DNA from 4 places in the Kitasatospora sp. NPDC097643 genome. Region 4 is predicted to be linked to each of the others. Evidence: riboswitches for the same ligand, from Rfam matches in the RefSeq annotation. Region 4 holds a riboswitch; each other region holds the start of a gene.
The links. A riboswitch is a leader RNA that binds a small molecule or an ion and turns the genes downstream of it on or off. The one in region 4 is predicted to bind cyclic di-AMP.
Positions count from the first base shown of each region.

Region 1: another riboswitch for cyclic di-AMP. It lies ahead of ABTY15_RS23290 (M23 family metallopeptidase); the one in region 4 lies ahead of ABTY15_RS05125 (M23 family metallopeptidase).
Region 2: another riboswitch for cyclic di-AMP. It lies ahead of ABTY15_RS29530 (glycoside hydrolase family 16 protein); the one in region 4 lies ahead of ABTY15_RS05125 (M23 family metallopeptidase).
Region 3: another riboswitch for cyclic di-AMP. It lies ahead of ABTY15_RS06100 (transglycosylase family protein); the one in region 4 lies ahead of ABTY15_RS05125 (M23 family metallopeptidase).

Region 1 covers NZ_JBEOSA010000037.1:37,875-45,263, reverse strand. The annotation lists gene ABTY15_RS23305 (MFS transporter) at 16-1,233, opposite strand; gene ABTY15_RS23300 (DUF2470 domain-containing protein) at 1,421-2,140, shown strand; gene ABTY15_RS23295 (APC family permease) at 2,174-3,712, opposite strand; gene ABTY15_RS23290 (M23 family metallopeptidase) at 4,095-5,081, opposite strand; cyclic di-AMP (ydaO/yuaA leader) riboswitch at 5,084-5,264, opposite strand; gene ABTY15_RS23285 (MFS transporter) at 5,579-7,111, shown strand; gene purB (adenylosuccinate lyase) at 7,134-7,389, opposite strand, start outside.
Region 2 covers NZ_JBEOSA010000057.1:44,689-52,077, reverse strand. The annotation lists gene ABTY15_RS29550 (TetR family transcriptional regulator) at 61-675, shown strand; gene ABTY15_RS29545 (alpha/beta hydrolase) at 869-2,011, shown strand; gene ABTY15_RS29540 (MoaF-related domain-containing protein) at 2,056-2,385, opposite strand; gene ABTY15_RS29535 (esterase/lipase family protein) at 2,593-3,924, shown strand; cyclic di-AMP (ydaO/yuaA leader) riboswitch at 4,211-4,336, shown strand; gene ABTY15_RS29530 (glycoside hydrolase family 16 protein) at 4,338-5,624, shown strand; gene ABTY15_RS29525 (hypothetical protein) at 5,759-6,328, opposite strand; gene ABTY15_RS29520 (IclR family transcriptional regulator) at 6,514-7,254, opposite strand.
Region 3 covers NZ_JBEOSA010000006.1:12,040-19,428, forward strand. The annotation lists gene ABTY15_RS06080 (Sco1979 family transcriptional regulator) at 1-354, opposite strand, end outside; gene ABTY15_RS06085 (ATP-binding protein) at 772-1,353, shown strand; gene ABTY15_RS06090 (DUF397 domain-containing protein) at 1,559-1,822, opposite strand; gene ABTY15_RS06095 (sirohydrochlorin chelatase family protein) at 2,382-3,365, shown strand; cyclic di-AMP (ydaO/yuaA leader) riboswitch at 3,799-3,961, shown strand; gene ABTY15_RS06100 (transglycosylase family protein) at 3,969-5,237, shown strand; gene ABTY15_RS06105 (LacI family DNA-binding transcriptional regulator) at 5,456-6,475, opposite strand; gene ABTY15_RS06110 (glycoside hydrolase family 13 protein) at 6,501-7,389, opposite strand, start outside.
Region 4 covers NZ_JBEOSA010000005.1:21,593-28,981, reverse strand. The annotation lists gene ABTY15_RS05145 (SpoIIE family protein phosphatase) at 1-893, opposite strand, end outside; gene ABTY15_RS05140 (TetR/AcrR family transcriptional regulator) at 1,032-1,601, opposite strand; gene ABTY15_RS05135 (alpha/beta fold hydrolase) at 1,657-2,484, opposite strand; gene ABTY15_RS05130 (YiaA/YiaB family inner membrane protein) at 2,647-2,937, opposite strand; cyclic di-AMP (ydaO/yuaA leader) riboswitch at 3,156-3,314, shown strand; gene ABTY15_RS05125 (M23 family metallopeptidase) at 3,327-4,166, shown strand; gene ABTY15_RS05120 (hypothetical protein) at 4,289-5,173, opposite strand; gene ABTY15_RS05115 (sensor domain-containing protein) at 5,418-6,161, shown strand; gene ABTY15_RS05110 (hypothetical protein) at 6,278-7,030, shown strand; gene ABTY15_RS05105 (hypothetical protein) at 7,027-7,389, opposite strand, start outside.

The DNA.
Region 1 (7,389 bases), on a different contig from region 4:
CCCTCCCCCGGCGGCTCACCGCCGCGCCGCCGCCCCCTCCTCGGCCACCGCCGCGCCCCCGCGCGCCACGATCCGTCCGCCACCGCCACCACCGCGCCGCTCCAGCGCGGCGGAGAGCACCGTCACCCCGAGGGCGACGGCGGTGAGCAGCCCGCCCACCCAGTTCGGCGCGTCGTAGCCGAGCCCGGCCGAGATCACCACCCCGCCGAGCCAGGCCGCCAGCGCGTTGCCCAGGTTGAACGCGGCGATGTTGGCGGCCGAGGCCAGCGTCGGCGCACCGGCCGCCTGGTCCATCACCCGCTTCTGCAACGGCGCGACGGTCGCGAAGCCGAACAGCCCGATCAGCGGGATGGTCACCACCGCACCGACCTTGCTGTGCGCGGCGAGGGTGAACGCGAACAGCAGCGCCGCCAGTGCGGCGAGGATCACGGTGAGGCTGCGCATCAGCGCCCGGTCGGCGAGCCAGCCGCCGAGCAGGTTGCCGACGAACAGGCCGACGCCGAACAGGAAGAGCAGCCAGGTGACGCTGCCCGGGGCGAACCCGGCCAGCTCCGTCATCATCGGCGTGATGTACGTGAACATCGCGAAGATGCCGCCCCAGCCGAGCACGGTCATGCTGAGCGCCAGCCACACCTGCGGCGCCCGGAAGACGGCCAGTTCCGGGCCGAGCCGGCCGCCCTCGGCGCGCGGCTGGACGGGCACCAGCGCCGCGATCCCGGCGAGGCCGACCAGGCCGAGCCCGGCGACCACCAGGAAGGTGGAGCGCCAGCCGAAGTGCTGGCCGAGCAGCGTGCCCATCGGGACGCCGAGCACATTGGCGGCGGTGAGCCCGGTGAACATCAGGGCGATCGCACTGGCCCGCCGGTGCGGCGCGACCAGGCCGGCGGCGACGACCGAGCCGATGCCGAAGAACGCGCCGTGCGCGAAGGCGCTGACGATCCGGCCGACCATCAGCAGCCCGAAGGCCGGCGCGACGGCCGCGACCAGGTTGCCGACGACGAACAGGCCCATCAGCCCCAGCAGCATCCCCTTGCGGGGCGCCCTGGTGCCGAGGACGGTGAGCAGCGGGCCGCCGACCACGACGCCGAGCGCATAGCCGGAGATGAGCAGGCCGGCGGTGGGGATGGAGACCGAGAAGTCGCCGGCGACCTCGGGCAGCAGGCCCATGATCACGAACTCGGTGGTGCCGATGCCGAAGGCGCTGATCGCCAGCGCCAGGAGCGCGAGGGGCATGAGGGATCGCTTTCCGAAGAGACTCGTTGCATGCGCAACTACCAGCGTCGACAATACGACCGAACGACGAATACTTGCAAGCGCTGCCTATCCCCCAAAGCAGCAATCCCTCACGCCCACCCTCGCCACTTGCCACACCACCCCACCCCCATTAGGTTAGGCTCACCTAACTTCCTGGAGGTCCACCATGAGCCAGCCCGCCGGCGACACCGACGCGCCCGAGCCCACCCTCGCCGAACGGCTCCTCGGCCTGCTCGCCGCGACCTCCTCCCTCACCGTCCGCACCGGCGGCGAGCACCACGACCTCGACACCCCGGTGTCCGTCCACGGCTCCCGGCTGCGGCTGCGCGCCCCGCTCGACGCCCCGCTCACCGCGGCCGCCGCCCGCGCCACCGACCCGCTCCCGGTCGTCCTGGACGTCACCGACATCGCCCCCGTGGCCGTCCGCGACCGGGTCCGCGCCCGCCTCACCATGGCCGGCCGGCTGCACCTGGCCCACCTCGCCGACGACGGCCTCAGCGTCCACCTGCACGTCGACGTGGCGCACGCCGTCCTCGCCACCCCGTACGGGACCGGCGCCTTCACCGCCGCCGACCTCGCCCTCGCCGGCGCCGACCCGCTCGCCCGCTACGAGGCCGCCCTGCTCACCCACCTGGCCGACGACCACGCCGAGGAACTCGCCCTGCTCACCCGGCTGCTCGACCCGGCCCTGCTCGCCGGACAGCCGGACGTCCGCCCGCTCGCCCTGGACCGCCACGGCCTGGTGCTGCGCCTGGACCACCCGCACGGCCACCGCGACGTCCGCCTGGTCTTCCCCGAACCCGCCGACGGCACCGACGAGTTCGGGCAGCGCATGCACGACATGCTGACCGCCGCCCGGCACGCGCTGCCCGCCCACCGGCACTGAACCGACGGACGGGCAGCCACTTCTGACTCGACGTCAATTCCGCTCGGCGGCGTCCTCCAGAATGATCCGCCCCATCCGCGCGTACCGCTCCGGCCGTCGGCTCCGCATGGTCAGCGCCAGCGCGATCCCGGCCAGGAAGGCCCCGATCACCAGGTACGGGATCAGCCGGAACAGCAGCGTGTCGGCCGCCGCCCCCGCCGCGGCGTCCTTGTTGAGCACCAGCAGCACCACCACCCCGGCCATCGCCACCCCGCCCACCAGCGGCGCGACCAGCGTGCGGAACCAGTGCCGGGTCTCGGGGTGCCGGCGCTGCACGTGGAAGTACCCCACCACGGCGAACGAGCAGAGCGTCTGCACGATCAGGATCGCCATCGTGCCCAACAGCGCCAGCAGCGAGTACAGGTGCACGTACGGGTCCATCCCGGCCGCGAGGAACGCCACCACCAGGCAGACCGCGATCCCCGACTGCACCACCGAGGCGACGTACGGCGAGCCGTACCGCGGGTGGGTGCGGCCCAGCGCCGGGTGCAGGAAGCCCTCCCGCCCGATCGCGTACAGGTAGCGGGCCGCGCACTGGTGGAAGGCCATCGCGCAGGCGAACGAGCCGGTGACGACCAGCCATTGGAACACCTTGACCGCCCAGGCCCCGAGGTGCGCGCCCAGCGGGTCGAAGAACAGGTTGTTCCCGTCCTTGCCCGCCACCGCCCCGCTCGCCAGGTCGATCGCGTGCTGGACCCCGTTGCCGGAGACGATCATCCAGGACACGAAGACGTAGAACAGGCCGACCCCGACCACCGAGATCAGCGTGGCCCGCGGCACCACCCGCTTCGGGTCGCGCGACTCCTCGCCGTACATCGCCGTCGACTCGAAGCCGACCCAGGACCAGAACGCGAAGAACAGCCCCAGCCCGGCCGCCGCCGCGCCCGAACCGCCCACCCCCTTCAGCGCGTTCACCGGGTTGACCGCCTCGCCGACGATGCCGTCCGGCCCGCCGCCGGAGAACAGCACGGCCAGCGAGACCGCGCCCAGCACACCGATCTCCAGCACCAGCGCGACCCCGAGCACCCGCGCCGTCAGGTGCAGGTCGAACCAGGCCATCACCCCGATCGCCGCCAGCCCGAACAGCGCGTACCAGCCCCACCCGAGGTCCAGCCCCAGCTGCGTCCGCACCAGCCCGCGCAGCGAGTACGCGAAGAAACCGATGATCGAGGCCTCGAACACGATGTACGCGAGCACCGCGAGCAGCCCGGAGGCCATCCCGGCCACCCGGCCGAGCCCGTGCGAGATGTACCCGTAGAACGCCCCGGCCGCCGTGATGTGCCGGGCCATCGCCACGTACCCGACCGAGAACACCGTGAGCACCACGGTGGCCACGATGTACGCGGCGGGCGCGCCGACGCCGTTGCCCTGCCCGACGATGATCGGCAGGTTGCCGGTCATCGCCGTGATCGGGGCCGCGGTGGCGATCGCCATGAAGACCACCCCCACCAGGCCGACCGAGTTCGCCTTCAGCCGGTCGACCCCACCTCCCCCGGTCCGCTCACCGGTCGTGTCCCCGCTCTGGACGGCCATGCGGCCTCCTCCGTGCGCCGTGGCTGTGCCGCCCGCCGGAGAGGCCGGGCGCTGACTGCCCGACAGCATCGGGGTGGGGCGAAAACCGTCGCAAGGAACAGATCGTCAGACAAGTCGGCGCGGAAGTTGACGCCCTGTTCGGTTCGGATCCACCCGCTGTTCGGACGCGGCGCCCCGGAACCCCGGAGCCGCCCCCGGAAACGAAAGCGGCCGGCCCGGCTCGCGACGGAGGTCTCGCGAGCCGGGCCGGCCTGGGCGTGTCCCGCGCCCATGTCCACTGGTGCGGCGATCACCCGGTCAAGCGGTCACCCGACATGACCATCCCGGGAGGTCGTTCGCCCCGCATCAGCGGTAGTCCCTATGTGTTTCCCGACCCCAGGGGTCAGAGCGCGACGCCGTGCGCCCGCAGGTAGGCGACCGGGTCGATGTCCGAGCCGTACTCCGGACCGGTACGGATCTCGAAGTGCAGGTGCGGGCCGGTCACGTTGCCGGTCGCACCGGAGAGGCCGATCTGCTGGCCGACGGTGACGGTCTGACCGATGGTCACACCGATCACCGAGAGGTGCGCGTACTGGGCGTAGTGACCGTCGGCGAGCTTGATCTCGACCTCGTTGCCGTAGGCGCCGCCGTTGCCGGCCTTCACCACGACACCGTTGGCGACCGCGCGCAGCGGGGTGCCGGTGGCGGCGACGAAGTCCTGGCCGGTGTGGTGGCCGGAGGCCCACATGGAGCCCGCGACACCGTAGGCCTCGCCGAGCACCGGGTGGGCCAGCGGGGCGACGAAGCCGGAGGTGCTGGCGGCGGCCGGGGCGGCGGTCACGGCGGCGGCCGGCTTCGGCGCGACGGCGGTCTGCACCTGGGTCTGCACCGGGGCGGCCGGCTTGGCGGCCTCGGTCTTCACCTGCGGCTTGACGGCGGGTGCGGCCGGCTTGGCCGGGGCGGCGTCCGAGGACGGCGCGGCCGGGGCCGCGGCCTGGTGGCCGGCCAGCGCGAGCTGCTGACCCGGGAAGATCAGGTTCGGGTTGGCGCCGACGACCTCGCGGTTGTGCTCGTACAGCGCCTGCCAGCCGCCGTCGACCTGCTTGGCCTCGGCGATCTTCGACAGGCTGTCACCGCTGACGACGCGGTAGCTCTCGTGCGCCTTGGCGGCGGCCGGGGCGGCCGGGGCGGCCGGAGCGGCCGGCTTGGCGTCGACGCTGGTGGCGCCGGTCCAGCTGGAGGTGTGCGCGACCGGGGCGGCCGGGGTGGTGTGGGCCGAGGCGCTCATCGCGGTCACGAGCGGAAGGGCGAAGGAGACGCCGGTGACGGCGGTGGCGATGCCGATGCGGGCGGCGCGGGGCAGGGTGATACGACGAGCCTGAGCAGGCATGGAAGTTTCCTCTCCGACGCCTGCGAGGTGAGCTGTCGGGTTCGGGCTGGAGTTCGCCCGGCCGCATGTGCGGCTTCACCCCAAGCCGGTCCTGGAATTCGGCACGTGAAAGCGCGTGAATTCCTGTCCGGCGACTTACCTGTGGGTCCCCCGCTCCTGCCGTACAGAGTTCGTTTCGAACCACCGGGCAGCGGCAGGACTCGGCGTTCCACCCGGTGGATCCGTCCGGGCTGGCCGGGCGGTCGCTGAACTAAAACCCATCCGTCCGGGTGAAGCAATGTCGATCTCCCGAATCCGCGTCGATTCCGCGGAATGCGGTGACGCTGCGGATGATCGGCTGCACAGTACGTGCACAATCCATTGACCCGGTGCCACTGATCCAGCACGCTGCGCCGAAACCGTCAGCGCAGCGCACCCGCTCGATCACGCACCGCGATCCACCGACACGCCCCCGGTGACCCTTGTCACGTCAGCCCCGTCGGGCGCAGGATCAGGCCGTGACCACCTCCGCCGCCGGCACCCTGCGCCTGGGCACCGCGCAGGGACGCTGGGTACTTCTGGCAACCGTGCTCGGCTCCAGCATGGCGATGCTCGACGGCACCGTGGTGAACGTCGCCCTGCCCCGGATCGGCACCGACCTCGGCGCCTCCCTCGCCTCCCTCCAGTGGACGCTCAACGCCTACCTGCTCACCCTCGCCGGGCTGATCCTGCTCGGCGGCGCACTCGGCGACCGGTACGGCCGGCGCCGGGTCTTCCTGATCGGCGTGGTCTGGTTCGCCGCCGCCTCCGCGGCCTGCGCCGCCGCGCCGACCATCGACGTGCTGATCGCCTCCCGCGCCGTGCAGGGCATCGGCGGGGCGCTGCTCACCCCGGGTTCGCTCGCCATGCTCCAGGCGGTCTTCCACCCGGAGGACCGCTCGGCCGCGGTCGGCCTCTGGTCGGGCCTGGGCGGGGTGTCGGCCGCGGTCGGCCCCTTCCTCGGCGGCTGGCTGGTGGACGGCCCCGGCTGGCGGTGGATCTTCCTGCTGAACCTGCCGCTCGCCGCCGCCGTCGTCGCGGTGACCTCCCGGTTCGTCCCGGAGAGCCGGGACGAGAGCGCGACCGGCCGCTTCGACGTGCCCGGCGCGCTGCTCGCCGCGCTCGCCCTCGGCGCCGTCACCTACGCACTGACCGCGGCCGGCGAGGGCCTGTCCCCCGGCGTCTGGCTCACCGGGGCGACCGGGGTGGTGCTCGGCATCGCCTTCCTCCGGGTGGAGCGCCGCGCGCCGGAGCCGATGCTGCCGCTCGGCCTCTTCTCCTCCCGGCTGTTCACCGCCGTGAACCTGGTCACCCTCTGCGTGTACGCGGCGTTCAGCGGCGTGTTCTTCCTGCTGGTGGTGCAGTTGCAGATCGTCGCCGGGTTCTCCCCGCTGGTCTCCGGGCTGGCGCTGATCCCGATCACCGTGCTGATGCTGGCCCTGTCGGCCCGGGCCGGGCGGCTCGGCAAGCGGATCGGCCCGCGGATCCCGCTGACCGTCGGCCCGCTGCTGTGCGCCGCCGGGGTGCTGCTGATGCTGCGCATCGGCCCCGGCTCCTCCTACTGGGTGGACGTGCTGCCCGCCGTCACGGTGATGGGCTGCGGCATGGTGCTGCTGGTCGCGCCGCTGACCGCGACCGTCCTGGCGGCCGTCGAGGTCCGGCACGCGGGCATCGCCAGCGGCGTCAACAACGCCGCCGCCCGCGCCGCCGGGCTGCTCGCCGTCGCCGCGCTCCCCGCGCTGGCGGGTCTGAGCGGCGACGCCTACCGGGTGCCGTCGGCCGTCGACTCGGCCTTCCACACCGCGATGCTGATCTGCGCCGGGCTGCTGGCCGGCGGCGGGCTGATCGCCTTCACCACCGTCCGGGGCAACGTGCTGGCGCCCGAGGACCACCCGGTGGCCGAGCCGGACTGCGAGTGGTGCTGCGGCACCACCCCGCCGCTCGACCCGGGCCACGTCCACACGCACGAGGGCCCCGCCACCGGAACGGCGGCAGGGCCCTCGGAGAGCTGACCTAGAGCCTCCGGCGATTGCGTCAGAGGATGTCGCCGGGCGCGTACTTGGCGGCCTCCGGGTAGGCGGCCGCGACGGCCTCCACCTGGCGGACCACCTCGGCGACCTGGGCGCCGGCCGCACCGGTGAAGGAGAGCCGGTCGGCCAGCAGCGCGTCCAGCGCGGCCCGGTCCAGCGGGATGCGCTCGTCGGCGGCCAGCCGGTCCAGCAGCTCGTTCTCCCGGGCGCCCGCGCGCATCGCCAGCGCGGAGGCGACGGCGTGCTCCTTGATGACCTCG
Region 2 (7,389 bases), on a different contig from region 4:
CTTGGCGTGCCAGCCCGGCGCGACATGTCACAGTGGCACCCACCCGCGTACGCTGGCCCGGTGACCGGACGCCCCACCCTGAACCAGCGCCGCCGGGACGCCACCCGGCTGGAGATCGCCCACACCGCCGCCGCACTCTTCGCCGAGCGGGGGGTCGAGGCCACCACCGCCGAGGAGATCGCCCTCGCCTCGGGCATCTCACTGCGCACCTTCTACCGCTACTTCTCCGTCAAGGAGGACGCCGTCGCCCCGCTGCTGGCGGCCGGCGGGCGGCGCTGGGTCGACCAGTTCGCCGCGAGCGCGACCGACCTCCCGGTCCGCGAGGCGCTGCGACGCTCGGCGGTCGCGTCCCTGACCCCGGCCGACGACTCCGCCGCCGAGGCGATGCAGTGGACCCGCAGCCTGTTGCGCGACCCCCGCCTCGACGGCACCTGGCAGCGCGTGCACGCCGATTCGGAGGAGCGGCTGCGCGTTGTTCTCGCCGAGCGCTGCCCGAACGGGACCGACCCGCTGGAGATCCGTCTGGCCGCCGCCGCCGCGACCACGGCGATCCGCGTCGCGCTGGAGGAGTGGGCCGGCTCCGACGCCCCCGCCACCGGCCCCGGCTCCCCGCAGGACCTCGGCGCCCGCTGCATGGACGAACTCACGGCGGGGCTGCGGCTCTGGGCCGCCTGACAACTGACAGATAACAGATGACAGATAACAGATTTCGAAATCTGAAGTCTGTTATCTGTCCGCTGTCATCTGTCACCCCTCCGCCACCCCGCTAGGGTGGGTGATCACGCGCCCCGGCGGGGGAACCGGGGGGACCTCCCGGGTGTCCTGAGCGGAGGGGGCGGGGAGTTCGAGGCGTGGGAGCAAGTAGGACATGGGTCTGACGAGCCACAAGGTGCTGGCGCTGACCGTATTGATCGCCGTCGTGATGATGGCCGGCACGGTCTGGCTGTGGCCCAGACTTGCCCGGCAGACCTGGCAGGCCGTGCTCGGCCGGATCGGCGCGCTGCTCGCGACCCAGCTCGCGGTGCTCGCCGCACTCGGGCTGGTGGCGAACAACTACTTCTCCTTCTACAGCAGTTGGGACGACCTGCTGGGCACCGGCGACAACGGCCCGGTGGTCATCCACAACAAGGCGGACGCCTCCGGCCGGCTCCTCGTCGAGACGATCGGCCACGCCAGCGTCCAGGGCGGCGGCGCGCTGGGCCGCGAGCCCGGCCAGTCCGGCGAGATCCGCAAGGTGCGCATCGACGGGGCCGTCACCCGGCTGTCCACCGAGGGGTACGTCTACCTCCCGCCGCAGTACTTCCAGCCCGAGTACGCGCACAAGCAGTTCCCGGCGGTGATCGTCAGCACCGGCTTTCCCGGGCTCGCCGAGAACCTGATCACCCGGTTCAACTACCCCGGCGCGGCGCTCAAGCTGCTCCAGGAGGGCCGGATGCAGCCGACCGTCATGGTCCTGATGCGCCCCTCGCCCGCCCTGCCGCAGGACACCGAGTGCGAGGACATCCCGGGCGGCGCGCAGTCCGACACGTACTTCACCAAGGACGTCCCCTCGGCGATCCAGGCGAGCTTCCGGGTCTCCACCGACCCGCAGGCCTGGGCCTTCATGGGCAACTCGACCGGCGGCTACTGCGCCCTCAAGCTGGCCATGCGCCACCCCGACGTCTTCCCCACCGCCGTCTCACTGTCCGGCTACTACCAGGCCGCCGACGACCCGACCACCGGGGACCTCTTCGGAGGCAGCAAGCAGCGCCGCAACGAGGCCGACCTGATGTGGCGCCTGAAGAACCTGCCGCAGCCGAAGGTGTCGGTCCTGCTGGCCGGCACCAAGCAGGGCGACGGCGACTACCGCCGCGAGACCGACGCCTTCGTCGACGCCGTGCAGAGCCCGATGAAGGTCTCCTACGCCAACCTGGAGACCGGCGGCCACAACTTCGAGACCTGGAGCCGGCTGCTGCCGTCCTCGCTGGAGTGGCTGTCCCAGCACCTCAAGGTGCCGGACCAGACCGCCTGAGGCCTGCCCGAGGCCCCCCGGGGAGGGGAGGGAAACCGGTCGATTCAGGCGACCTGCTCCAGCGTGCCGGTGTGCAGCTCGCCGACCCGGCCGCCCTCGCCCTCGAAGGTCCAGAACGCGCGCACCGTCAGCCGGCCGAGGTCCATGACGTGGCTGACGGTGATCCCGCTCTGCTCCGTCCAGCTGACGAAGTAGATCTCCGGGGCGACCTCGGCGACGTGCAGCTGGACGTCCTCCCACTGGCCCGCCGACTCGCCGAGCCCCTCCCAGCGCAGCCGCTTGCCGTCGGCCGAGTAGGCGTTGCGGAAGGCCGCGCCGTTGTCGGCCCGAAAGAGGTAGGTGCGGCCGGCGAAGGCGGGCAGGGACGCGGTCATGGCTGGGCGGTTCCTCGCTCCTGTGAGGCCGTGCACGGCGGTCTTGTGCACTGCGGAAGATGTCGGACCTCCAATTTATCCGACCGGGCGTGCCGGCTGGGCGGAACGGACGACACTGCGCCACGGCACGGTCCACCACCGGGCCGCCCGCCGGATGTGCGACCGGCACATGGGCGACCACCCCGGCCGGTCCTACCGTCCACCCCCATGAGACGCACCCCCACCGGAGCCACCCCCACCAGAGTGGTCCCCACCCGAGCGGTCCCCACCAGACCGGCCGCCGCCGCGAGGCCGGCCGCACTCCTCACCGTCCTCCTCACCCTCGCCGCCCTGCTCCTCGGCACCCCCGCCCCGGCCCGGGCAGCGGCCACCGCCGCCCCTCTCACCCTGGAAGCCACCTTCCCCGCCCCCGGCAACGGCTGGGCCAAGGTCGAGCGCTACCTCGACACCACCCCCGGCTTCCGCACCGAGCAGTACCCGGCCGACGGCCGCGGCGACCAGGACGGCGCCCGCCGGACGTACTTCGGCGGCACCGGCGAGCCGTACTCCGGCCGCTTCCTCCTCTACTCCGCCACCGGCTGGGACACCGGCAGCCGGGGCACACCCGTCCTGCTCGTCCACGGCGCCAACGACAACGCCGACCGCGCCTGGGCGAACCCGGGGGAGAGCGGCACCTGCGGCGCCGCCGACTGCCCCGCCACCGGCCTCGCCCAGTACCTCGCCGGGACGGGCCACCGGGTCTTCGCGATCGGCTTCGCCCACAAGCACGGCGACAACCTGCTCCAGGCCCAGGCGGTCGGGGACGCCGTCGCGCTGATCCGGGCCCGCCTCGGGGTGCCCCAGGTGGACGTGGTGGCGTGGAGCAAGGGCGAGGTGGCCGCGCGGGCGTACGTGTCCTCGGTGCGCCCGTCCTGGGGGCGGGCCTACGCGGGCGACGTCCGCCGCCTGGTCACCCTGGGCGGACCGAACGGCGGGCTCGACTACGTCTACGCGCACGGCTGGTCGTTCGACCTGGCCACCTGGCCGGCCTGCGGCGGCACCGCCAACGCGCCGTCCCCGCACCTCTACATGACCTGTTACGGGACGTACACCGCGCAGCCCTGCCTGGGCGTGCTGCCGAGCGGCGGGTACGACTGCTACCCGGGCCAGCGCCAGCTGCTCGCCCGTTGGGACGGCCGGTACGGGGTGGACGCCACCGCCCAGGACTGGTGGACGACGTACTACGGCGGCCAGGGCTTCTACACCTCCGGCCAGGGCATCCAGGCCGCCGTCGACGCCGGCTCGCTGATCGCGCCGTTGCAGCGGGCCGGGATCCCGGCCTCGGTCCGTACCTACCTGCTCGCGGGCGGCTCGGCCGACATCCCGGGCGTGCTGAACGAGAACCGCGGGCCGAGCGACGGCATCGTGTTCACCGCCAGCGCCCTGGACACCACCGGCATCGGGACGGTCGGCGGCACCCGGCTGCTCGGCGGCCTCAACCACCTGGAGCTGGCCTGGGCGCCGGAGGCCGCGAGCCAGATCGAGGCCTGGCTCGGCTGACGTGCGACGCCGCCCTTCGACGCCACCTTCGGCGCCGCCCTTCGACGTCGCCTTGCCAGTGCCGCCCCACCAGGTTGATCAACTCCGCTGCCACCCAGCGTCGTTGATCGACACCACTGTGAGCTGCACGACAACGGGCCCGGTCGGGTTGTCCGTTCACGGACGGCCTGCCTAGCCTGCAACGGTCGTCCGCTGTCGTCGCGGACCCCGCCGCCGGGACGCCTAGTCCCGTCCACCCGCCGGCGGGCAACCGAGCACCACAGCGGACGGGAGCGGGGGAACCAAGGTCAGCGCCCGGCCCGCACGTTCGCGCGTGCGGGCCGCGGCTAGGGGTGAAGCCGCTCCCACCGGCGGCCGGGCAACTGCAGCCCGAATCCGACAGCTCACCTCGCAGGCGTCGCAGAGGACACTCCATGCCCCAGTCTGCCCTCCGGCGCCGCGCGCCCCGCCACGCCCGTCCGTCCCGCCGCGGCCGCTTCGCCGCCCTCGCCGCCACCGGAGCGGTCGCCGTCAGCGGCGCCGGCCTGCTCGGCCTGCCGGCGACCGTGGCCGCCCAGGCCGCGACCTTCCCGACGGCCACCACCCCGACCGTCACCCAGGACCGGCTCGCCCCGGCCACCATGGTCGCGGGCAAGGCCAGCACGGCCTCGCTCGCCCTGCACTCCTCGGCCTGCTTCACCGCCAAGACCGTGGGCGTGGGCGTCCGCGACGCGGCCGGCACCAACCTCGACTTCCCCGGCAACGCCTCCAACGTGCAGATCTGCCCGGGCGGGCTGACGTTCACCAGCGGCGCGCGCACCCTGTCGGCCGGGACGTACAGCCAGTTCGGCTTCTGGCAGGACCTCGGCGGCGCCTGGCACAACCTGCCCGCCCAGCAACTGGTGGTCTCCAGCACGGCGACCGCGACCGCCACGCCGACCCCCACCCCCACCCCCACCGCGACCGCCACGCCGACCCCGTCGCCGACGGCCACCGCCTCGCCGAGCGCCACCCCCAGCCCGGCCTCCCCGGTCGCAGGCAAGTCGCTGACCTGGTCCGACGAGTTCAACGGCCCGATCACCTGGGGCTCACGCTGGGTCGGCGACAAGAGCACCGCGTACAAGTACGGCAACCACAACCCGGACGACAACAAGCTCGACTGGCTGAACAAGAACAACGTCAGCGTCGCGAACGGCGTCGCCACCTTCACCGCCAGCCCCAGCGGCAACACCCTGGAGAACGGCAAGCAGGCCTGGAACGCGGGCTTCCTCACCACCGAGGGCTCCAGCGAGGGCTTCCAGGTGAAGACCGGCGACTACGCCGAGACCAGGGTCAAGATGCCGTCCGGCTCCGGTGCCTGGCCGGCCCTGTGGACCTGGAAGAACGGCAACGGGGAGATCGACTCCTTCGAGTACCACCCGGACAACCCGAACCTGCTGGAGCTGACCAACCACGTCAACCCGGGCAACGCCAAGTACTACACCGACGCGAGCGCCGTCGCCAAGGACCAGTGGGTGACCATCGGCACCTACTACGGCGCCACCTCGGTGGACTGGTACGTCAACGGCGTCAAGGTGTTCTCGGACGGCAAGGGCGTCGGCACCAACTTCTCGGCGTACCTGATCCTCAACCTGTCGGTGTGCGCGGGGCAGTACCACCCGGCGCCGCAGGGGACCACCCCGCTCAGCTTCGCCGCGGACTACGTCCGGGTCTACCGCTGAGACCCGGGCTGTCAGGCCCAGCCGCTCGGGCCTGACAGCTCACCCTGATCACCCTGACCACGCTTCACGCCGGAGCGCTCGGGCCCGACGACTCGGCCCCGAGCGCTCCGGCGTGACGGCTCCGGTGCGACGCCTCAGGACTCGTCGTCCGTCTCGACCACCCGGAGCTCGAACGGCTGCCGGTTGTTGCGCTCGTCCTTGTCGTCCGCGCTGCGCACCGCGACCCAGCCGCCGTCCAGCGGGCCCAGCGGCACGTCCGGGGAGAGCCGGACCGGAACGAGCGCGGTCGCGCTGCGGCCCTCCTTCAGCCCGGCCCCGAAGACGCAGCGCACCCGGTGACCGTTCTGGAACACCTCACAGTCCTGCGGGAAGAACGGGCCCTCCGGCGTCACGCCCTCCGGCAGGGTGACCACGACGGTCAACGAGGAGGCCGTGGTGTCCGGGCCGCGGTTGGCGACGAAGGCGTGGACGGTGGTGGTGCCACCGGGGGCGACCGCGTCGGGGTCGATCCGGACCACCTCCAGGTCGGAGTGCGAGGGCGCCGCGGCCACGGCCGGGCCCACGTCCACCACCGGCCTGGGGTCGGGTCGCCGCAGTGCCCAGGACGGGCCGGCGGCCAGCACCGCCGCCGCACAGCCCGCCGCCACCACCGCGACCAGCCCGGCCCCGCCGAATCCCCGACTCCGCGCGCTGCTGCGCTCCATCGCCGCTCACCCGTGCCCTTGCGTTCCGGCGGCCCGCGCCGTCGCGGGCCGCGTCCGCACCAGGGTGGCGGAGCGGTCGCGGGGGCCCGGTGCAACCCGCCAGCCGTCCGCCCGAACGGACGAACCCGCGCACCGGAAGTCGACCGAGCCGACTTCCGGTGCACGGGCACGCTGCTGACTGCCCGTCAGGGGGCGAGGACCTGCCCCAGTCGGGCCGCGATCTGACGCATCACCGGCACCAGCGAGGACGCTCCCGCCTGCTCCTCCAGCGCCCTGATCCGGGCCTCCGGGCCGGAGACCGAGAGCGCCGTGGGCGTCGGCGCGCCCGGTACGGCGAGCGCGATGCAGCGGACGCCGATCTCCTGCTCCTGGTCGTCGACGACGTAGCCGCGTTCGCGCGCCTCGGCGAGCTGGTGGAGCAGCTCCTGTGGGTCGGTGACGGTGTACTCGGTGTGCGCGGGCAGCGGGTTGGGGCCGAGGACGGCCCGCGCCTCCTCCTCGGGCAGCTGGGCCAGCAGTGCCTTGCCGACGCCGGTGCAGTGCGGCTGCACCCGGCGGCCGACCTCGGTGAACATCCGCATCGAGCGCCGCGACTGCACCTGTCCGACGTAGACCACCTCGCCGCCCTCCAGCACCGCCAGGTTGGCGGTCTCGCCGGTGGCCTCCATGAGTTCGGCCAGGTACGGGCGGGCCCAGCTGCCGAGCAGGCGGCCGGCGGTCTCGCCGAGGCGGATCAGCCGGGGGCCGAGGGTGTAGCGGCGCGCGGTGTCCTGGCGTACATAGCCCTGCTGGACGAGGGTACGAACCAGGCGGTGGATGGTCGGCATCGGGAGGCCGGAACTGGTGGAGAGCTCGCTCAGCGTGGCCACTCCGCCGGAGTCGGCCAGCGCCTCCAGCAGTTGGAAGGCGCGCTCGACGGACTGCACGCCACCGCTCGCGCGGTCGGTGCCCGTCGCCGATGCTGAGCCTGGCGTCCCTGCTGTGTCGGGGGTCGCAACCACCGGCGTTCCCTTCGCTGTCGGGGGAGGAGTAGAGTCCCTGCGATCACCTCAACAAACCGT
Region 3 (7,389 bases), on a different contig from region 4:
GGTGCGGATCAGCTGGGCGGCCTCCTCCAGACCGACGTAGGTCTGGAACCAGCCCGGCAGCACGTCGTTGAAGCTGTGCCACCAGCCGGACTTGTTGGCCTCGCGGACCAGGCCGAGCAGGGCCTCCCGCTCCAGGCCGTCGTCCACTCCGTACAGGCTGAGCAGGTCGGCGACGTCACGCTCCTTGAAGGAGACGCGGCCGAGCTCCATGCGGCTGATCTTGGACTCGGAGGCACGGATCGCGTAGCCCGCGTCCTCGCGGGTGATGCCGCGCGCCTCACGCAGGCGACGCAACTGCGAGCCGAGGAGGATCCGGCGGACCATCGAGCCGCCGCCCGGCTGAACTGTGGTCATGCGGTCGAAACCTCCACCTAGGGCAAACAGCGCACAGTCTGCCATCAGTTGAGCGCTCACGGTGCCGATACTGACGGATGTTCCTATCAGTTCCACACTCCACACACCAGGATGCACGTGCATTCGGCGCTTGCATATGCCAATAGTGCGACTGCACGTGAATCGACTCTTGCATCTGCAGTGAGCGCACACCACCATGGTGCACGTGCACCTGCACATCCCTGGCAATCCCGCGGGCTCCGCGTCGACCCCACGCGCGACTCCGTGCACCGACCCGGCAGCGCCCCCGCGCCACCGGGCGTTCGTGTGCGCGCGCGCCTGGTCGAGGGGGCGGCCGAGCGGCCGAGCGAGTCGGAGGTGACCGGCATGACCCCGGCGGGTCCAGCCGTGTCCGCCCCCTTATGGGAGGAGCTCTTCATGAGCACCGGTACGGCTTTGGCGGTTGACCCCCATGTGGTCACCTGTACGCTCGCTCCCCGCTTCGAAGCTGTCAGAACCGCGCGTGACTTCGCCAGAACCGCCCTGCAACGCTGGGGCCTGATGGAGCTGTTCGACGACGTCGCGCTGGTGGCCTCGGAACTGGTGACCAACGCGCTGCGGCATGCGATCGGCGCACGGCCCGGCCCGTCGGGCGGCGCCCTGGGCGAGTACGACTTTCCCACACAGCCGACCGCGGACGGCCGGCTGCCGATCCGAATAAGCCTGGTGCACCGCTCCCCCCAGGTGGTCTGCGCGGTGAGCGACCCGAGCAGCATCGGGCCGGTCGCCCGGGAGGCGGACTTCGTCGCCGAATCCGGTCGTGGGCTGCACCTGGTGGAGTCGTTCAGCCGTTCCTGGGGCTGGCACCCGCTGGGCGGCGGCAAGGTGGTCTGGGCACTGTTCGAGGCGGAGTCGGAGCACGAACCGGACGACCCCGGGCTCAACATCAACGTCCCGGGCATCAACGTCCCCGCACTCGGCAGTTCCGAACTCGGTGGACGGCACCGGCGTTCGGCCTAGCGCCGGGAGGCGCGCGGCCGGCGCGGGCAGGCCCCGGGAGGACCACACCCCGGGCGCCGCGGCACCACCACTCCCCCGGCAGGGTTCCGCCGCCGGACCTGCCGCAGGACGCCCCACAGGGTCCACCACAGGACCCGGAAAAGACAAAGGCCGTCGTGGTGTCAGCACCCACGACGGCCCCCCGATGGCGAAGCGCGGCGGCCGGTCAGACCGCCAGGTGGTCGAACTCCCCGTCCTTGGCCCCCAGCAGCAGGGCGGCGATCTCGGCGCGGGTGTAGATGAGGGCCGGACCGTCCGGGAAGCGCGAGTTGCGCATCGCCACGTCGCCCCCCGGCAGCGCGGCGAACTCGACGCAGTTCCCCTGGGAGTTGCTGTGCAGGCTCTTCTGCCAGACCACCCCCTTGAGGTCGGCGGCGGCCATCCCGTTGTACGTCTCGTACGAGCCGTGCGTGTCCTGCGAGTCGTGCATAGAAATCTCCCGAAGAGCTCCGGAGTGGTCGTCCAGCGCGGCGCCCCCGGCACCCGCCGAACGAGCGGACCGGCCCCGTACCGGCCCGGCACAACGCCTCACTTGACGCGATGATAGCCGCAGTGCACGTGCATCAGCACGGGACATTGCAGGTGCACAAGCCCTTTCACCGGCGGTCCTGAACTCTTCACGGACCCTTCTCCTGACGGTACGTAAACGGACATAGCCGAGTGAATCGCCGGGCGTCCGATAACCGGCCGTGAGCGGCTGTCCGCTGAATGTTGATCTTCGAACGCCGGGAGTCGACCGTTCGTGACGCTCCGTCAGAGCGATGCGGGGCTGTGAGACATCTCACGCGCCACGGCTGCAACGCGAGGCCCCGCAGATCGCGTCAGTACCCCTACCGGCAGCCGCGCGAGGGGCGAGTCGGATATGTCCGAATCGCAGGCAAATCGCCGGAAAGCGGATGGCCGGCGCACGGCGCGCGCACGGCCAGCACGCGAAACCCGTACGACAGCCGACTGCAGGCCTGACGGGCCGATGTCCTACGATCTCCGGCATGAGCACCGCAGCCATCCCGGGCGCGCCACTGCCCGTCCGCACTCCAGGCTCCCGTGCGCGGGGGCGCCACCGTCGTCCCGAGCGCCCCGAGATCCCCGCCGGCTCCCCGGCCCTGGTGCTCGCCGTGCCCGCGACCGCCGGGCCCGAGTCCCGCCCGGTCGTCGAGGAACTGCTGTCGATCGTCCGCAGCGAGCAGCACGGCGTGCAGACCGCGATCGGCTACCTGCCGGGCGACGCCGCCGAGGGCGAGCAGGGCGAGGACCGCACCGTCGGCGAGCTGCTGGCCATGGCCGCCGAGGCCGGCCTGCCCACCCCGGTCCTGGTACCGCTGGTGCCGGGCCCGCACGGCTTCCTGACCGAACTTCACGCCCTCGCCGCCGAGTACGGCGCCCACGTCACCGACGTGCTGGGCCCGCACCCGCTGCTGGCCGAGGCCGTCCACGTCCGGCTGTCCGAGGCCGGGCTGGCCCGGGCCGACCGGGCCCGGCTGTTCGCCATCGCGACCGCCGCCGACGGCGTGGTGCTGACCACCGTGGGCGGCGAGGACGCCGCCGCGGCGGCCGGCATCACCGGCGTGCTGCTGGCAGCCCGACTGGCCGTCCCGGTCGTCGCCGCCGCGCTGGACGTGCCCGGCTCGGTCGCCGCGGCCGTCAACCACCTCAAGGAGACCGGCTCCCTGCGCCCGGCGCTGGCCCCGCTGGTGATCGGCCCGGAGGCCGACGCCGAGCTGCTCGCCACGGCCGCCGAGGAGACCGGCTGCCCGTCGGCCGCGCCGCTGGGTGCGTACCCGACCGTCGGCCAGCTGATCGCCTCCACCTACCTGGCCGCGCTGCCGGCTCCGGCGCCCGAGGCGGAGGACGACGTCGAGGCCCACGCCGGTGCCCACGGCGCCCACGCCGCCGGCCGCGCCGAGGCGGGCCCGGAGGGCCGGGAGGGGGCCCTGGAGGCCGCTCAGGCCGCCGGGGAGACCGTCGGCGAGTAGCCGGGGCGCAGACGCCCACCAGAGGGCCCGGAACGCTCGCGTTCCGGGCCCTCTCGTCTTGCCCCGTACGGGAGTTAAGCGACCAATGGGCGTGATGTCCGTTCTGTCGCTGTTTGTTCATTCCTGCACGGCGCACTCCCCCGCGGTGAATTCACACCCGCGCCCCCCGTCGGCCGGACACGCCCCTGCGCGACCCGACGCACCGCCACCTCACCCCTGAGGGAACGACAGTTGTGCGTACTCAGATGGTTGTTGCCGAAAAACGGTCATTTCCGATCATGATGGACGGCAGTTCCAGCACTTCCCACTGAGCCGTGACGAGCATCACAGGTGTTTGCAGTTTGAACTTAAGTCTGCTTAACGTGCTCCCCGTTCGTGACCACACGGACCCAGTTCATCCGCAACGCCGAGTCCTGCCGTCGGATGCCCTGGCAGCGCGAAAACGCACCACGGCAGGAGCGGGGGACCCACAGGTAAGTCGCCCCGGACCGATCCCCGGAACGGTCCAGGGCTAGGGGTGAAGCCGCGCCCACAGCGCGGCCGGGCAACTCCAGCCCGAATCCGACAGCTCACCTCGCAGGCGTGGGAGAGGACCGCGTCTTCATGCTGCCCACCAACGGCACCCGCCTGTCCAGCCGCACCCGCCGCGTGATCGCCGCCATCGGCGTCGCGGGCGTCGGCCTCACCATCCCCTGCCTCACCACCGGCACCGCCTCCGCCGCCTCCGTGGCCACCTGGGACAAGGTCGCCCAGTGCGAGAGCAGCGGCAACTGGGCCATCAACACCGGCAACGGCTTCTACGGCGGCCTGCAGTTCACTTCCAGCACCTGGGCCGCCTTCGGCGGCACCGCCTACGCCGCGCGCGCCGACCTGGCCACCAAGGACCAGCAGATCGCCGTCGCCGAGAAGGTCCTCGCCTCCCAGGGCCCGGGCGCCTGGCCCGTCTGCTCCATCCAGGCCGGCCTGACCAAGGGCGGCGCCCCGGCCGTCGTCGACACCACCGCCGGTGCGACCACCGCCAAGCCCGCCGCCCCGGCGGCGAAGCCGGCCGCCCCGGTCGCCCCGGCGCAGACCCCGGCCCCGGCCGCGAAGCCAGCCGCCCCGGCCCAGGACTCGGCCACCTCCGCCGACTCCGCCAAGAGCACCTGGACCCAGCAGCACCAGGGCCAGGACGCCAACGACGACTACACCGTCGTGGCCGGCGACTGGCTGTCCTCGATCGCCGACAAGCACAACGTCCAGGGCGGCTGGGAGCGGCTGTACGAGCTCAACCGCAGCACCCTGACCGAGGGCCCGAACACCATCTACCCGGGCCAGCACCTGCACTTCGGTGACCACGGCCAGGCCTGGGCCGGCCAGTCCGGCACCTCGACCAAGTCCGGCGACTTCAACTGGTTCGACCGCTCGCAGAAGTCCGGCCAGGACAGCAACGGCGGTGCCGTGAACGCCAAGCCGGCCGCGCAGACCCAGGCCGCCAAGCCGGCCGCCCAGGCCCCGGCCCAGGCCGCCACCGGCAGCATGGCCGCCGCGGTGTCCTTCGCCGAGTCGAAGGTCGGCCAGGCCTACGTCTACGGCGGCACCGGCAACGGCGGCTGGGACTGCTCCGGCCTGACCCAGGCCGCGCTGCGCGCCGCGGGCGTCAGCATCCCGCGCGTCGCCGCCGACCAGGCCGCCGCCAGCACCCACGTCTCGCTGGACAAGCTGCAGCCGGGCGACCTCCTGTTCTGGTCCAACAACGGCCAGGACTCGGGCGTCTACCACGTCGCGATCTACGTCGGCGGCGGCAAGTACGTCGAGGCCGCCAACCCCAGCGTCGGCGTCCGCGAGCAGACCATCGCCAACTGGGCGCCGGACTTCGCCGGCCGGGTCTGAGCCCCGCCGACGGGTCTCCGTCACCGGGCGACGGGTGACGAGTAACAGATAACAGACGACAGCGAACAGATAACAGATTTCAACATCTGTTATCTGTTCGCTGTTCGTCGTTCGCTGCTCGTCGTTCGCTGCTCGTCGTGCGCCGCGGCTGAGCGCGCACACGGAACGGGCCCCGGAGAGCAACCGCTCTCCGGGGCCCGTCCCCGTTCTGCCCGTCCTCAGCGCGCGACGGCCCCCGTGGAGCCGCGCATGACCAGCTCCGGCTGGAACATGAACTCCCCGCGCTGGGCGGCGTTCCCGCCGACCTCCTCCAGCAGCGCGTCCACCGCCGCCGTGGCCATCGCCTCGACCGGCTGGCGGATGGTGGTCAACGGCGGCTCGGTGAAGGCGATCAGCGGCGAGTCGTCGAAGCCGACCACCGACACGTCCTGCGGCACCGACAGCCCGCGCTGCCGGACCGCCCGGATCGCCCCGAGCGCCATCAGGTCGCTGCCGCAGACGATCGCCGTGCAGCCCTTGTCCAGCAGCGCACCGGCCGCCGCGTGCCCGCCCTCCACGCTGAACAGCGTGTGGTGGACCAGGTTCCCGGCCTCCTCCGCGCTGTACCCGAGCACCTCGCGCATCGCCGCCGTGAAGCCCTCGATCTTGCGCAGCACCGGGACGTACCGCTTCTGCCCGACGGCCAACCCGATCCGCTCGTGGCCGAGTTCGGCCAGGTGCTGGACGGCCATCCACATCGCGGCCCGGTCGTCCGGCGAGATGAACGGCGCGGCGATCCGCTCGCTGAAGCCGTTGATCAGCACGAACGGCACCCCGCGCCCGGCCAGCCGGGCGTAGCGGTCGTGGTCGGCGGTGGAGTCGGCGTGCAGCCCGGAGACGAAGACGATGCCCGCCACGCCCCGGTCGACCAGCATCTCCACCAGTTCGTCCTCGGTGGAGCCGCCGGGCGTCTGGGTGCACAGCACCGGCGTGTACCCGTGCCGGCTGAGCGCCTGCTCGATGACCTGCGCCAGCGCCGGGAAGATCGGGTTGCTCAACTCCGGCGTGATCAGCCCGATCAGGCCGGCGCTGCGCTGGCGCAGCCGGGTCGGCCGCTCGTATCCGAGCACGTCGAGCGCGGCCAGCACGGTCTGCCGGGTGGCGGCGGAGACGTTCGCCTTGCCGTTGAGTACGCGGGAGACGGTGGCTTCGCTGACCCCCGCCTGCGCCGCGATGTCTGAGAGTCGCGCCGTAGTCACGGTCCCAGAGCCTATTGCAACCACGTCAGACCGCCCACCAGCTGGTGCTGTCCGGTGCGAGCACCGTCTCGTCCCCGTCCACCACGGGTTCCGCCGAGGAGAGCAGCAACCTCCCGGGCGCGGGTATCCGCACCGGCTCGCCGCCCGCGTTGACGGTGCAGACGAAGGCGCCGCGGCGGAACAGCAGGGTGCCCTCCGGGCCGTCCAGCCACTCGACGCCGGTGCCGGCGCCGAGCTCGGGCCGCGCCCGGCGCACGGCCAGCGCGCTGCGGTACAGCTCCAGGGTGGAGTCCGGGTCGCCGGTCTGCGCCTCGACGCTCAGTGCGGCCCACTCGGCCGGCTGCGGCAGCCAGGACGGCCCGCTCGGGACCGGCCCGAAGCCGTACGGGGCCTGGTCGCCCGACCACGGGATCGGCACCCGGCAGCCGTCGCGGTAGCCGTCCTGTCCGGCCTGGCGGAAGAAGGACGGGTCCTGGCGGACCTCGTCCGGCAGGTCGACGACGTCGGGCAGGCCGAGCTCCTCGCCCTGGTAGACGTACGCGGAGCCGGGCAGCGCGAGCATCAGCAGGGTCGCGGCCCGCGCCCGGCGCAGCCCGAGCTCGCGGTCGCCGGCGGTGCGGATCTGGGTGCCCAGGCCCGGCGGGTTGGCGAAGCGGGTGGCGTGCCGGGTGACGTCGTGGTTGGAGAGCACCCAGGTGGTGGGGGCGTCGACCGGCCGCATCGAGTCGAGCGAGACGTCGATGACCTCGCGCAGCGCGGCGGCGTCCCAGTCGGTGCCCAGGTACTGGAAGTTGAAGGCCTGGTGCAGCTCGTCGGGCCGCACGTAGTTGGCGGTGCGCTGGACGGTCGGGGTCCAGGCCTCGGCGACGCCGATCCGCTGGCCCGGGTACTCGTCGAGGATCTTGCGCCAGCTG
Region 4 (7,389 bases):
ATCCGGGCCACCCCGCCGCCCCGGCGCAGCACCCGGTACGCGATCCGGTACCGGCCGCCCGTCGCGAGCGCCTCGGCGAGCGCCGCCTGCACGTCGGGCAGGTCCTCGGGGTGGACGATCCGGTCCAGCTCGGGGGCGGAGCCGTCCGGGGTGGCGGCCTGGCCGGTGACCCTGAAGGCCTCGGCGTCCCAGTAGCTCTCCCCGGTGACCAGGTCGCGCTCGAAGGCGCCGTGCCCGGCGGCCCGCACGGCCAGCGACAGCATCGGGTGGGCCAGCCCGGCGGCGCGGGTCTCCGCGCCCTCCCGGGGCGGCGCTGCCGGGCCCGGCGGGGTGCGCGGCTCGGCGTGGCCGAGCAGGTGCGAGATCCGGTGGGCGCAGGCGTCGCCGATGGTCTCCAGGACGTCCAGGTCGCGCCGGGGGACGGTGCCCCGGTGGGCCAGCGCGAGGGCGAGCACGCCGACCGGCCGCTCGTCGACGATCATCGGCAGGGCGATCACGGCGACCATCCCGGTGCCCATGCCGACGTTCCGGTTGGGGTAGTCGACGCTGGTGTGCTCGGGGGAGAGCAGGTACGGGCGGCGCAGCCGCAGGGCCATCGCGGCGGGCAGGTCGCCGGCCGGATCGACGACGCCGTAGCGCTCGTGGACCCAGTCCGGCAGCCCGTGCGAGGCGGTGAGCCGGAGCATTCCGGCGGAATCCAGCAGGTAGAGCGCGGAACCCTCGCCGGTGATCCAACTCGGGCCCTCGGCCAGGACGGTGCCGAGCAGTTCGGCGGCGCTGGTGCAGCCGAGCAGTAACCGCACGCAGCGCATGGCACTGCGGGCCGTGGGACTGCTGCGCGGCGTCCGGCCCTCGTCCTCGGCCGGGGGAAGCCACGGCGAGGTCAGGTCCATCGGATACCCGGCCTTTCCGCTCCGAGGGGGTGGGTGCCCTAGGGGTGCCCCAGCGGGCACTCGGTTCTTAACACCTTATTTCTTATGCGGATCAATGGTGACCCGGCCGTCCCACCGGCACCGGCGTCCGCCCTCCGCTCAGGGGGAGGGCCAGCTGTGGAGGCCGTTGGTGAGGAGCGTGATGAGGCGGGTCTGGGTGGTGGTGAGGTCCTCGGCGAGCTGGAACGCGCCGGTGATGGAGAGGGAGGCGAAGCCGTGGGCGAGGGAGCGGACGGTGCGGGCGGCGTGGATCGCCTCGGGGCCGTCGAGGCCGTACTCCCGCAGGACGGCGATGATCACTCCGACCAGCCGGGTCGCCGCGCGGGTGAGGTCGTCGTCGGGCTGCGGGGCCTGGGGGAGGGCGTTGTAGCGGTGCGGGTGTTCGGTGGCGTACGCGTGGTAGGCGCGCAGCACGGCGGCGACGGCGTCGTCCCCGCTGCGGCCGACGGCGGCCTCGGCGAGCCGGTCGGCGAGCTCCTCGGTGACCCGGACGGCGATCAGCCGGCGCAGTTCGGCGAGTCCGCCGCTGACGTGCTTGTACAGCGAGGGGGTGGCGACGCCGGCCCGGGCGGCGACGGCGGCGAGGGTGAGGGCGTCGGTGCCCTGCTCGTCGATGAGGGCGAGGGCGTGGTCGACGACCTGCTCGGGGGTGAGGCCTACGCGGGGCATGGTGTCGGGTTCTCCGTGGCAGCGGTGGTCGGGCGAGTCGGGCGGGTCCGGCGGGTCAGCCGAGTTCGGCGAGGAAGGGCAGCAGGGCCTCGGCGGTGGCCTGCGGGTTGTCGGCCATCGGGTAGTGCCCGGACCCTTCGATCATCACCTTCCGCGCCTTGAGCGCGGCGGCCTGCCGGTCGGCGACCAGTTCGGGCTTCGGGAAGTCGGGGTCCTTGCTGCCCATCAGGACGAGCGCCGGGCAGTGGACGGCGGCGCTCCAGCCGATCGGTGCCGAGTCGCCGCGCACGTGGCCGCGGATGGCGGTCTTGCGGCCGGGGGTGCGCATGGCGGCGACGAGCCCGTTCACGTACGCGTCGAAGTCCGCGGGCTTGGCACCGGGGTAGGCCATCTTGCGGTGGTAGAAGCCCCAGAAGGCGGGCCAGTGGACGAGCATCGTGCCCATGGCGTGGACGACGCCGCGCATGAGGGCGTTCGGCGGGAGGTTCTCGACGAAGGCGTCGAGGAGGACGATGCCGGCGACCCGCTCGGGGGCGTCCCCGGCGAGCTTGACCACGGTCGCGCCGGTGTAGGAGTTGCCGACCAGGACGGCGCGGTCGATGTCGAGGTGGTCCAGCAGGGCGAGGACGTCGGTGGCGATCGCGGCGGGGGAGTAGTCGTCCCAGACGATCGAGGACTCGCCGAAGCCGCGCAGGTCCATGGTGATCACCCGGCGGCCGGCGGCCGTGAGCAGCGGGTGGAGGTGCCGGTAGGCGGCGCGGGTGTCGAGCATCCCGGGGAGCAGGACGACGGGGGCGCCGTCGCCCTGCCGGGTGTCGTCGTAGGCGATCCGGCCGCCGGGGACGTCGAGGTACTGGGTGGCGGGGGTGCTGGTGCCGTTCATGGTGGGCCTCCTCGGTCCGCCGGGGACTGTCATCGGCGGTGCTGCCGATAGCCATAAAGCTAAGGCTAATAGCCTTAGCCGTCAAGCCATCGACCCGAAGTCGATCCTGCTCGTCGCGACCCGCTCGGGCGCCCGGACCCGCTCAGACGTGCTCAGACCCCCTCAGACCCCCTCGACCTTGAACGGGTCGTGCTCGCTGAGCAGCTTCTCCAGCCGGGCCTGGTCCACCCGGGTGACCATCTCGTTGGTCTCCTGCCGGTCCCGCACCACCTTGGCCAGCGTGAACGAGGAGGTGACGGTGTAGAGCAGGCCGATCCCGAGGAAGGCCCGGGTCCAGCCGCCGACCGGCAGGTAGGCGATGCCGACAGCGAGGGCACTGCCGGACAGGGCGAAGGACAGGACGGCCTGGATGTAGTACGCGGCCGTGGTGCGTGTCTGCATCGGTGCGCTCATGCCGCCAGGATGCGGTCGGCCAGGTCGCCGACACATGAGTACGGGTACTCAGATAAGGGGTCGTTCGTTGACGCCCCATCGTGCGGGGTGGTGCCGGTGAGGGCGGAGGGTGCGGCGAAGGGTGCGGCGAAGGGTGGGCCGATGGCTTGGAATCAGGGCGCCCTAGGATTAACGTTTGATAACGCAGCGCGGTCGTCAACGCCGTACCCAGACGGCACCGTGCGCCGTCGCCTAATCCCGCCGGCCGGCCTCCGGGCAGGTCAGGGAGCCGGGGAACCACGTTCCTTGGGGTGAATCGGCGGGGCTCCGGCCCGGCCGTAGGAGACCTTCCTGCTCCGAACCCGTCAGCTAACCCGGTAGGCGCGAAGGAAGGAAAGGAGCGCGCCTCCGTGGCGTCGACGCACACCCCGGCACACCCCGCCGGCCCCGCAGCCGGTACCCAGCTCCTCGACCACCCCGCGCCGGACGGGCCCGAGGAGGGATTCCCGGGCCCGGAGGCCGAGGCCAACCGCCACCGGATGCCGCGTCAGACCCGCGGGGCCTCCCCGCTGCTCGGCGTCACCGCGGTCGCCGCCACCCTGGGCGCGACCGGCTTCGCCTCCGCCACCCCGGCCGCCGCGCCCGCCGTCGAGGCCCCGGACGAGACCCCGGTCGCCCTCTCCGCCGACCCCGGCCTCGCGCTCGCCGCCCGCATCCAGCTTCAGGCCGACAGCCAGCGCACCGCCGCCGAGGAGAGCGCCCGCGTGCAGGCCGCGCAGGAGGCCGAGGCGAAGGCCGCCGCCAAGGAGGCCGAGGCGAAGAAGGCCGCCGAGGACGCCGAGAAGGCCAAGGCCGCCGCGCTCACCCTGCCGTTGCGCGACTACTACCTCTCCGCCCACTACGGCCAGAGCGCCCGCTACTGGGCGCACCTGCACACCGGCCTGGACTTCGCCGCCGACACCGGCACCCCGGTGTACGCGATCGGCCAGGGCACCATCACCTCGGCCGGCTGGGCCGGCGCGTACGGCTACCGGATCATCGAGACCCTGCCCGACGGCACCGAGATCTGGTACAACCACCTCTCCGCGATCAACAAGGCCTCCGGCAAGGTCGCCTCCGGCCAGCAGATCGGCAAGGTCGGCGCGACCGGCAACGTCACCGGCCCGCACCTGCACCTGGAGGTCCGCCCCGGTGGCGGCGCCCCGGTCGACCCGGAGACCTGGCTCCAGCAGCACGGCCTCAACCCCTGACGCGACACCCCCGCACGACGAGGACCCGCACGACGAGGACCCGCACGACGAGGACCCCGAACGGCGACACCCCCGAACGACGAGGGCCCCGGCCCGCCCCACGGCGGCCGGGGCCCTCGCGCTCACTCCTCCGGCGGCAGCTGCGCCAGGTACGCGTCGATCTCCTCCTGCCCGGGCTCCGGCGCGAGCTCCGGGAACTCCTCGATCAGCAGCCGCGGCAGCCCCGGTACCGTCCACTCCCCGCACAGCACGAGCGCCGCCTCCGCCGCCGCGTCCTCGAACTGCCCGAAGTCCCCGGCCAGTTCGTCCGGCATCGGCCGCCCGAGGGCGGTCAGCTCGGCCAGGTTGCGGTAGCTGCGCCGCATCAGGCCCTGCTCCAGCAGTCGGCGCGCGCCGTCGGTGGCCATGCCGACCGAGAGCACCCGGGCCGGCCCCCACCCCTGCTCGTCGATCTCGTCCAGCCAGCCGGTCGGCACCAGTGCGGCGAACGCGGCCAGCCGCTCCTCCTCCGCGAGTGCGCGGAAGCCGGTCAGCCAGTCCCGTACCGCCGCGCCGTCCGCCCCGTCTGTGAGGTCCACGTCGTGCGCGTGCAGCAGCAGGGCGTACAGCCGGGGCCAGGTGACCAGGTCGGCGCGGCGCAGCAGCCCGGCGGCGACCTCGCCCTGCCACTCGGCCTCGGCGTGCAGCCGCTCCTGGCGCTTGGCGTTCAGCCGCCGGGCCGCCCGCTGGTGGTCGATCAGCAGTCGGACCGCCTCGCCGTACGCCAACGGGTCCTCCTCCGGCGCGGGTTGGACGTACAGGTGGAGTCGTTCGTACAGCAGGTGCTCCACCGCGTTCGAGGTCAGCTCGGGCCAGCCGTCGTGCATCCTGCCCCCGCCCAGCTCCAGCAGCGCCAGCACCGTGCGCAGCGGCGCCTCGGCCACCGGGGTGCGGCCCTGCTCCGCCGCCCAGGCGAGCAGGTCGGCGGCCCTGGTGCGCGGGGCGAGCCGCAGGTCTTCGTCGTTCATAGCCCGAACGGTAACCGCTGGTCGCGGGTGGGGTCGGCAGCCTGGTCCCGGTCCGCGTCACCGGCCCGCGCCCGGCCGTCCGCGAGCACCACCGAACCCCGGGCGCCGTCGACCGACCGGGGGGTTAACCCCACCCCCGGTCCGGCAGCGCACCGGATGCCCTCCGGCCCGCGGTTCCAGAAGACTTGAGGACGTCAGCAGGCGAGGACAGCAGCAGCCGAGAACGAGGGGCCGAGGCCGGAACATGAGCAGCATCCAGCACGCGCAGGACCGCGACCGGGACGCCTTCGGCGGGTACGGCCGTGACGGGTACCCGGGCGCCCGGGTGCGCCGGACGGAGCAGCCGCCGGCGTTCTGGCGGGCGCCGTTCTCCGCGCACCACTACCGCGAGCTCGGCTTCCTGCTGACCGGCCTGCCGGTGGCGGTCGCCGGCTTCAGCGTCGCGATCACCCTGTTCGCGCTGGGCGTCGGCACCTTCGTCACCGTCCTCGGCCTGCCGATGCTGGCCGGGCTGACCGCCGCCGGCCGCGGCTTCGGCCGGCTGGAGCGGGCCCGGGCGCGCGGCATGCTGGCCCTGGACGTGCCCGGTCCGGCACCGGTGCGTCAGGTCCGGCCGGGCGGCTGGGGGGCGATCACCGCGCGGCTGGCGGACGCGGCGGGCTGGAAGGGCGCGCTGTACCAGGTGCTGATGTTCCCGTGGGCGGTGTTCGCCTTCTCGGTGTCGCTGGTGTTCCTGGTGCTCGGCTGGGCGATGGCGCTCTACCCGGTCTACCACTGGGTCTTCCCGACCTACACCTCCTGGCACGGGTACCGGGTCTTCGACTTCCGCGACAGCGACAACGTCCGGCACGTGTACGACGTCCAGGGGGTCTGGCAGATCGCCGGGGTCTCGCTGGCCGGGCTGCTGATCGTCCTGCTCACCGCGCAGCTGGTCCGCGGCCTGACCAAGGTGCACCGGGTCGCCGTCCGGGGCCTGCTCGCCGGCTGACCCGCGCCCGCCGCTCAGCCCGCCCGAACCGGCCCCACCCGGCCCCACCCGGCCCCGTCCGCACTCCGGATCCGCTCCCGAGTGCGGACGGGGCCGGGCCGTGTTCGGATGGCCGGGTGTCCGCCGAAACCCCGGCCGTGACCCCGGGCGTCCTGGTCACCTCCCGCCCGCTGGACGAGTACTGCGGGCTCTTCGGCCTCACCCGGGCCCGGCTCGCCGCCCTGCCCGGACCGCTGCTGGACTGCCCGGGCGGCGCCGCCGGACTGGCCGCCGAGGCGCGCGGGCTCGGCTGCCGGGTCATCGCCGTCGACCCCGCGTACGCCCTGCCCCGGGCCGAGGTCGCCGCCCACGCGCTGGCCGGCCGGGCGTCGATGGCGGCCGCGATGGCGGCCCGCCCGGCCCGGTACCCGCCGCCGCACCCCCACCGCGCGGACCGCTACCTGCGCAGCTGGGACCGCGCCCGCCGGCTGTTCACCGCCGACGCGGCCGCCCACCCACAGTGGTACCTGGCCGCCGCGCTGCCCCGGCTGCCGTTCGCGGACGGCGTCTTCGCCCTCACCCTGAGCGGCCACCTGCTCTTCGCCTACCCCGAAGTCTTCGGCCCGGAGCGGCAGTTGGCGGCACTGGCGGAACTGGTCCGGGTCACCTCCCCGGCCGGCGAGGTCCGCGTCCAGCCGCTGTGCGACGGCCGCGGCCGCCGCTGCGGCCACCTCGACGGGCTGCGGTACGCGCTCGGCGAGCGCCGGATCGCCAGCGAGGTCCACCGCCTCCCGGGCGCCGGGGACGGGCGCACCCGGCGCGTCCTGGTGCTGCGGGCCGCCGACCACCGCCGCCGGGCCGCCACGCCCGGAGCCGGGGTTGCGCCTTAGGGGTTCTCCACCGGGGGCGCCTCCACCGGGGCGGGGGCCGGTGCGGCCGACTGCTGAGGCAGGAACGCCGCGACCTGAAGCCGGGACAGTATCTTCTCCGCCAGCCAGCTGCGGTCCGAGCCGTACGGGATGCCGTCCGGCAGCACCAGCTGACCGGCCACCGCGTCGCGCAGCCGCTGCGCCTCGCCGGCGGGCAGCCGGGAGAGCAGGCCCCGGGCGGCCAGCAGCGCGTGGTACTGCTCGAAGCCCGAGCGGGGCCGCTCGATCGCCTCCAGCACGCTCGGCAGGTCGGCTAGCGCGGGGTCGCCCTGCATCAGCGCGAGCGCCTGGATCCGGCGGCCCTCCGAACCGTCCGCGAA